One region of the Pseudoalteromonas sp. S4741 genome, then DNA from elsewhere that is predicted to be linked to it. Evidence: predicted binding sites of a transcription regulator. Region 1 holds the regulator's gene; the other holds the start of a gene.
What was found. The regulator sigma-54, encoded in region 1, starts transcription at its own class of promoters, with help from an activator protein. The targets are predictions, from matches to a motif close to GTTGGCACGNNNNTNGNNT.
Positions count from the first base shown of each region.

Region 2: CWC30_RS02435 (EF-hand domain-containing protein) is a predicted target of sigma-54. The motif match lies at 1,804-1,822, and genes of this name have one in related genera.

Region 1 is NZ_PNCN01000063.1:13,656-17,487, reverse strand. It holds gene lptA (lipopolysaccharide transport periplasmic protein LptA) at 1-434, shown strand, start outside; gene lptB (LPS export ABC transporter ATP-binding protein) at 431-1,156, shown strand; gene CWC30_RS10600 (RNA polymerase factor sigma-54) at 1,226-2,725, shown strand; gene hpf (ribosome hibernation promoting factor) at 2,752-3,039, shown strand; gene ptsN (PTS IIA-like nitrogen regulatory protein PtsN) at 3,044-3,496, shown strand; gene rapZ (RNase adapter RapZ) at 3,516-3,832, shown strand, end outside.
Region 2 is NZ_PNCN01000015.1:43,564-47,395, forward strand. It holds gene CWC30_RS02415 (amidohydrolase) at 1-451, opposite strand, end outside; gene CWC30_RS02420 (calcium-binding protein) at 656-892, opposite strand; gene CWC30_RS02425 (EF-hand domain-containing protein) at 901-1,137, opposite strand; gene CWC30_RS02430 (hypothetical protein) at 1,294-1,521, opposite strand; gene CWC30_RS02435 (EF-hand domain-containing protein) at 1,534-1,767, opposite strand; gene CWC30_RS02440 (HAMP domain-containing sensor histidine kinase) at 2,065-3,519, shown strand; gene CWC30_RS02445 (hypothetical protein) at 3,521-3,832, shown strand, end outside.

The DNA of each region.
Region 1 (3,832 bases):
TTAGTGCTGACAGGCAGGAAGGTCAATTAAAAGAAAACGTGGGCATTTTTGAGAAAAATGTTGAAATTATTCATGGTAATCGCCGTATCACAGCTGACCGTTTAGAAGTGCATAAACGCGATGACTTAGGCGATAACAAGCAATTATTAATTGCCACAGGCAGCCCTGCATATTTTGAAGAAACACAAGCAGATGGCACCATCATGAGTGCCAGTGCGAATGAAGTACGTTACGATGTTTCGCAACGTTTTTTAACCTTAATCGGCGATGCCAGTATTGCTCAAGCAGGTCAAAAAATAACTGCTAAAAGTATCACCTACGATATAGAGCAGCAGTTAATTAGCGCAGAAAAAGACGAAAACTCAACAGACCGTGTACACACTATTTTAGTGCCTGTTGAAAACAAAAAAGAAGACGATAAAGGCCAACCATGAGCACATTAAAAGCAGAGCTATTAGCGAAAAGCTATAAAGGCCGTGAAGTGGTGAAAAACGTTGGTCTAGAAGTTGAAGCAGGCAGCATTGTCGGCTTACTTGGCCCCAATGGCGCAGGTAAAACCACGACCTTTTACATGATTGTAGGCCTTGTACCGAGCGATAAAGGTAAAATATCAATCGATGATCAAGATATCACTTTATTACCAATGCACAGTCGAGCTCGCCTAGGGATAGGATATTTACCACAAGAATCATCTATTTTTAGAAAGCTGACGGTTTATCAAAACTTAATGGCTATATTAGAAACACGTAAAGGGCTCAATAAGCAACAACGTGAAGATACCTTAAATAATTTACTTGATGAATTTAGTATTCAGCATATTCGTGACAGCCAAGGTATGGCTCTGTCAGGTGGTGAGCGTCGCCGTGTTGAAATTGCGCGAGCATTAGCAGCAAATCCTAAATTTATACTACTAGACGAACCCTTTGCAGGGGTTGATCCTATCTCTGTATTAGATATTAAAAAGATTATAGAGCACCTTAAAAACCGAGGAATTGGCGTATTGATTACAGATCACAACGTCCGCGAAACACTTGATGTTTGTGAAAAAGCCTACATAGTTTCTCATGGGGAGTTAATTGCATCAGGCACTCCAGAATATGTATTAAACGATAAAACAGTACGCGATGTTTATTTGGGCGAGCAGTTCAAGCTCTAATATGTGTGTTATTCCACTAAGCATCTGCTAAGATTAATCATACTAATTTAAAAGGATTGTTAGAGATAAATGAGGCAATCATTACAGCTGCGCATGGGCCAGCAACTTACAATGACTCCACAGTTGCAACAAGCAATTCGCTTATTGCAGCTCAGTACATTGGATCTCCAGCAAGAAATTCAAGAAGCACTCGATAGTAATCCCTTGCTTGAAGTTGAAGAACAAGATTACAGTGAAGATGCTGCGGGTAAAAACGAACAAAAAGCCGATACCGATGAATCAACGCTAAGTGCTTCAGCTGATGAAAAACCTAGCGAATATGAGCAAGATAGCGGCGAAGCCATGACCAAAGACACCATTAGCGATGATATGGCAATGGATGTTACATGGGATGAATACATGAGCGCAGCACCTGCCTCTTCCTCGGGACCAATGCCTGAAGATGAATCAATTTATCAAGGCTCTTCAACTGAAACGCTGCATGAATATTTAATGTGGCAATTGCAACTGACGCCATTTAGCCCAACAGATGAAGCCATCGCGATTGCAATCGTAGAAGCTGTGGACGATTCTGGTATTTTAACCCTTAGCTGTGAAGAAATATTAGAAAGTTTTAATCAAGAAAACGACATAGAAGATGAAGTTGAACTTGATGAAATAGAAGCCGTTTTAAAGCGTATTCAGTTATTTGATCCGGTAGGAATAGCCGCGCGTAGTTTACAAGAGTGTTTGTGTATTCAACTAAATCAGTTTGACCAAGACACGCCTTTTTTAAACGAAACAAAAATGATCTTAACCGATCACATTGACTTACTGGCTGCGCGTGATTATCGCACGTTAATGAAAAAAACTAAGCTCAAAGAAGATGAGCTTAAAGAAGTCATGACGTTAATTCACACGCTTAGCCCAAAACCCGCTGACACTATTGTTAGAGAAGAGTCTGAGTACGTTATTCCTGATGTGTCGGTTAAAAAAGTGAAAGGCCGTTGGGTGGTTGAACTAAACCCAGATAGCATGCCTAAAATTAGGGTAAACAGCCAATATGCAGCTATGTCGCGTACGGTTAAATCAAGCGGCGATAGCCAGTTTATTCGCTCACACTTACAAGAAGCTAAATGGTTTATAAAAAGCTTAGAAAGTAGAAACGACACACTGCTTAAAGTAACTAACTGTATTGTGCAACAACAACAGGCCTTTTTTGAACATGGTCCTGAGGCGATGAAGCCTATGGTACTTAATGACGTGGCCGAAATGGTAGAAATGCACGAATCGACTATTTCACGTGTTACTACGCAAAAATACATGCACACACCACGCGGTATTTTTGAGCTTAAATATTTCTTTTCAAGCCATGTAAGCACTGAAAATGGTGGCGAATGTTCATCGACAGCAATACGCGCATTAATTAAAAAATTAATCGCTGCAGAAAACTCAGCTAAACCATTGAGTGATAGTAAAATTGCAGATATATTGGCTGAGCAAGGAATTAAAGTAGCAAGGAGAACTATTGCAAAGTATCGCGAATCTCTAGCTATTCCCCCGTCAAATCAACGTAAAAGTTTGATTTAAGGCGTACAACAAAGAGGAAAATGTTTATGCAACTGAATTTAACTGGTCGCCATGTAGATATTACCGACTCGCTTAGAGACTACGTAAATAGTAAATTTTCGAAGTTACAGAGGCACACTGATCACATAACGAATGTGCACGTTATTCTCGATGTAGAAAAACTAAACCAAAAAGCCGAAGCAACCGTTCATGTTAGTGGCGCTGAGATTTTTGCTTCTACTGAACACCAAGATATGTATGCCGCTATAGACTCGCTGATTGACAAGCTAGATCGTCAAGTAATTAAACACAAAGAGAAACTTGCTCGACACTAACACTATGAAATTAAGCTCACTTATCTGTCAGGACTGCAGTAAAGCTGCGGTCCTTTTTAATAGTAAAAAAAGAATTTTAGAATTTATCAGTGAATTGGCTCACAATAAACTGCCCTATTTAACACAACAAGATATTCTTAACGCGTTAACCGCCAGAGAAAAACTAGGGAGTACAGGTATAGGTCGAGGAATTGCAATTCCTCATGGTCGTATGAGTGGTGTACAAGAGCCTCTTGCTCTTATATTAGTGAGCGAAACGGCTATTAATTTTGATGCGATAGATAACAGACCGGTCGACATTTTTGTTGCCTTAATTGTACCTGATGGTGACAATAAGCAGCATTTAAAAACCTTAGCCACTATAGCAGAAAAGCTCAACGATAAAGAATTTTGTAAGCAATTACGAGCGGCAAAATCCGACAATGAGCTGTATCAAGTAATTGTAAGTCAACCGTAGTAACAATTAAGGGTGATAAATGGAATTAATAATTATAAGTGGTCGCTCAGGTTCTGGTAAATCTGTTGCGCTGCGTGTTGTTGAGGATTTAGGTTATTATTGTGTAGATAATATTCCTTTAAATTTATTACCATCTCTTGTTCGTAGTGTTTCCGACAGCTACAACAAAATAGCCGTAAGTGTTGATGTGCGTAATTTACCTAAAGAGCAGCAACAGTTTAATGAAATCATTGAATATTTACCTGGTTTTACTAAGCCAACGGTGTTTTATTTAGACAGTGACGATCAAACCTTAATTAAACGCTTTTCAGAGACACGGCGCCTTCACCCTCTTTC
Region 2 (3,832 bases), on a different contig from region 1:
CGGTAGGGAAACGCGTGTCGGACCATAGCTCTTGGTTCCAGCCCCGACCAATGAGCCAACCTTCTTTACCTTTGGCAAATTCGTTGAGCTTAGCGGTTATTTCATCGACTGATTTTGCACCGCGCACATCAAGCTGTGACAAGTTTTCACCCAGTCCAATTACGTGTCCGTGGGCATCAATGAGCCCTGGTAATAAGGTTTTTCCATTGGCGTCAATTAGGGTTGCGCCCGGGAAGCTATTTTTTAAGCTGTCAGGACCTGTTTTAACTACTTTGCCATCTTTTATAACTAAGGTCGTAAACGTATTTACTTCGCCATGGCGCATTTTTCCTTTGTATAAAGGGGTGTAGCCATTGGCATTATATATTACTTTCGTTTGTGCAATTGCCACACTAGATAAGGCGCAGAGGCTTGCTAGTAATACCGGTTTAATTAATTTATTGAGTTGCATAAGAGGTATGTTGTTATTATTTGTACTATCACAGTAGCAAACTCAAATTTAGAATACCAATAGCATAATTTATTAAGCGTCGTATAAGTCAGCTTTTAGCTAAAGCAAGCAACAAGTTAAGGGTGAAATAGGATGTGTTAACAATAGGAGTTAAACTTTTTCAAGCTTGATATTGTTAACCAAGCTTTAATTGAGTGGGGCTATTTATTTACTGGCGTACAAGCTGTATTCGCTTAATGATAATTGTGCGTCTTTATCACGGTCATAACTGCCAAAACGTGACCATAAAGCAGGATCACTGGCAGCTTCAGGGTAAGTTAAAAAGCCATCTTGGTTGCGGTCAAGTTTTTCAAACTTTTCGGCAATATAACTGCTTGTTGCAAAACTCATACAGCTAAAAACAGTCAGTGTTAGTAAAATAATATTATGAAAAGGCTTCATATAAATGCTCAGTACAGGTTAGTGGTTAAGTAGTTTTTAAACTCAGTTAAAGAAATTCTGTTATCTTGATTTTCATCCCAATTTGAAAATGAGTTTAATAGCTGAGGCTGAGCAGCAAGCTCGCTATGGGTTAAATATCCATCATTATTTTTGTCCAAGTGGTCAAAGCGTTGCTTTACATCAAGTGCGAATGCACTTTGGCTGATAAAAAGTAAAGCACCAATAAAGGGAAGCAGTATTCTCATAGTTGGCGTTCCAAGGTGTATTTTAATTGCTGACAGTATTGAAAGAAAGCACTTGCCATAATTTAACTCCCAACATTAAATCCGTTTACACACTCCCTCAGGGATTATGGCAAGTGCTTTTAACTCTATACTAATAGATTAAACTTGAATCTAAACTTAAGGTTTAAAGTTTTGGAATTCTTTTTTAGAAATCATCTCGTTGTTATCTTTGTCTAAATCGGCAAACTGCTTAAGTAATTGTTTATCTTGCTTTGCCTCAACAAGCGATATTTGGTCATCCATATTTTTATCTAAATGCATAAAACGTACATTTAATGGCGATGCCAGTGCGGTGGCACTAATAGCTAAAAATAGGAGCGAAAAAGCACCAATTAGTTGTTTCATGAATGTACTCCTTTATTTTATAAACAGCTTAAATTCATTTAGAGATATGAGTCCGTTTTCATCGGTGTCTATCTGTGCAAAGTTCTCATGTAATAAAGCATCTTCACCTGCTTCAGCTTCACTTAATGTGCCATTACTGTCTTTGTCTAAACGATTAAATTCAGCATCTACATCAAGAGCGAATAAATGAGTACTGGTTAGGCACAGACCAATAAGTGCAGCGTTCTGTAAATTATTTCTGAACATTCCTTGGCTCTTTTAAAATTAATATTAATGTTTCCATTACAAAAATGATGCCAATATTAATTTTTATTAATAATCAGCGGGTTATGTTTTTTTGTGGTGGTTGGTGCGTAATTTTTACAAGTAACTGTGTGTTTTATGCAACAATTTTGCAGTTATAAGCGTTTAAAATTTTTTAAATCAATTGCTTAACTTGTCGCTATTTTGAGACAGTAGGGGTTTTTATCCTTGATGGTTCAGCGAGTGTATAAGTTGAGCACTTAATAATAGAACGTTAAAAAAATAGCAAAGGACTTTTGTATGCCCGCAGTCATGGCTGAAAAATATAAAGCATTGATAAATTGGCGCCCCAATTTAATTGGCCAATTTGTAATGAGCATGCTGTTGTCGCTGCTGCCCTTATCTATAGTAGTTATTGTGTTTTTAAATGTATTAAATAAGCAATTAGCGGTCACTCAGCAAATTGTGAGTAATAATTACCAAGTAACTAAGTCGTTTAATGTGCTTAAGCAAGAGCTTAATAGTTTAGAAAGGGCAACAAGACAAAACTGGGTATTAAAGAGCGACTCACTCGATAAGCTAATCGTAGATAAATGGCAATCATCATTGCAAAACATCAATGAGCTAAAACAACTTTCAAATAACCAAGCAAATACACACCAATGGCAACGGCTAACGGATACTTTGCAAACGGCGCATACTCAACTTGTGGTTGAAGCGCGTCAACAAGCTGAATTATTTGTGCCAATCAGCGAAATACTAGCGGAGCTAACATTGTGGTTGCGTGAGGAAAATGAAGCCAAAATCACTCAAAACCAAATTAAGCTCACAAATTTACAAGCTTCATTTATAAACTGGTTGGTTGCACTTACGCCTTTAACGCTACTTGTTGGTGGCGGGTTTTTGTGGCGCATAAGCGGGCGCTTAAAAAGCTTAACCTCAGTGATTGATAAATTAGGCCAAGGAGATTGGCAGCAAAAAATATCGGTGCAGGGATCAGCTGAACTCATAGAGTTAGGTAACAAGTTGCAGTGGGTGCAAGCGCAGCTGCATATGTTAGAACAACAAAAAGATACATTTTTACGCCACGTTACTCACGAATTAAAAACCCCTTTGGCTTCTATGGTTGAGGGCACTGAATTACTAGCCGATGAAATCGTTGGCCCCATCAATAACGAGCAAAAAGCGGTACTTGGGCTGATCAGTCAATCGATGGTGAGGCTACGTACTATGATAGACAGTTTATTGAGTTATAACGCCATTCGCACCAGTAAAGACAACGTCAGTGAAGTGGAATTTAATCAGCTAATAAAAAAGGTAAATAACCACTTTGAGCACCGCTTAAATGCGCGAGAACAATCGCTTATTTGGCACAATAGTTTACCTAATATTTCTCTTAGTTTGCCACGGGAGTTAATTGAAATGATTTTAATTCAGTTAATCTCCAATAGCTTAAAGTTTTCTCAGCCAAACCAAGTCGTTACTATTAGCTTGAGTCTAGAAAATAACGGCCTAAATATGCAGGTGGCAGATGAGGGCTGTGGCATTAAAGAGCATGAAAGAGAACATGTTTTTGGGGCGTTTTATCAAGGTAAACATACCAAAGAGATTAGCTTACAAGGCAGTGGTTTAGGCCTTACTATAGTCAAAGAGTCAGTTGAACAGTTACATGGACAACTAAAAATTGAGCATAATGAGCCGCAAGGCTGTCGATTTAACATTGTCATCCCCTATAAAAATAAAGGAGTTAAATAATATGTCTGCGCGTTTAATGGCTATTGTATGGCTAACCAGCAGTCTTGTTTTTTTATCTGGGTGTGAAATAACAAACACTCAAACACAGGGTGAATCAGCATTAAATGTACCCTCTCAGCCAGATAAAAAAACGAATCAGCCAAACCCCAAACCTCGGCCAAAAGCAGAGCCAATATATCCCTCTGCAGCGCAAGTTATTGCTTGGCATGCCAATCAGTGTGGTGGCTTTAAATTAACGCCTGACAATGAAACCTACTTAGGGGAGCAAGCACTGAAAGCGTTTTTTAGTACAGCATGTTTAAAGCTTAGTAGT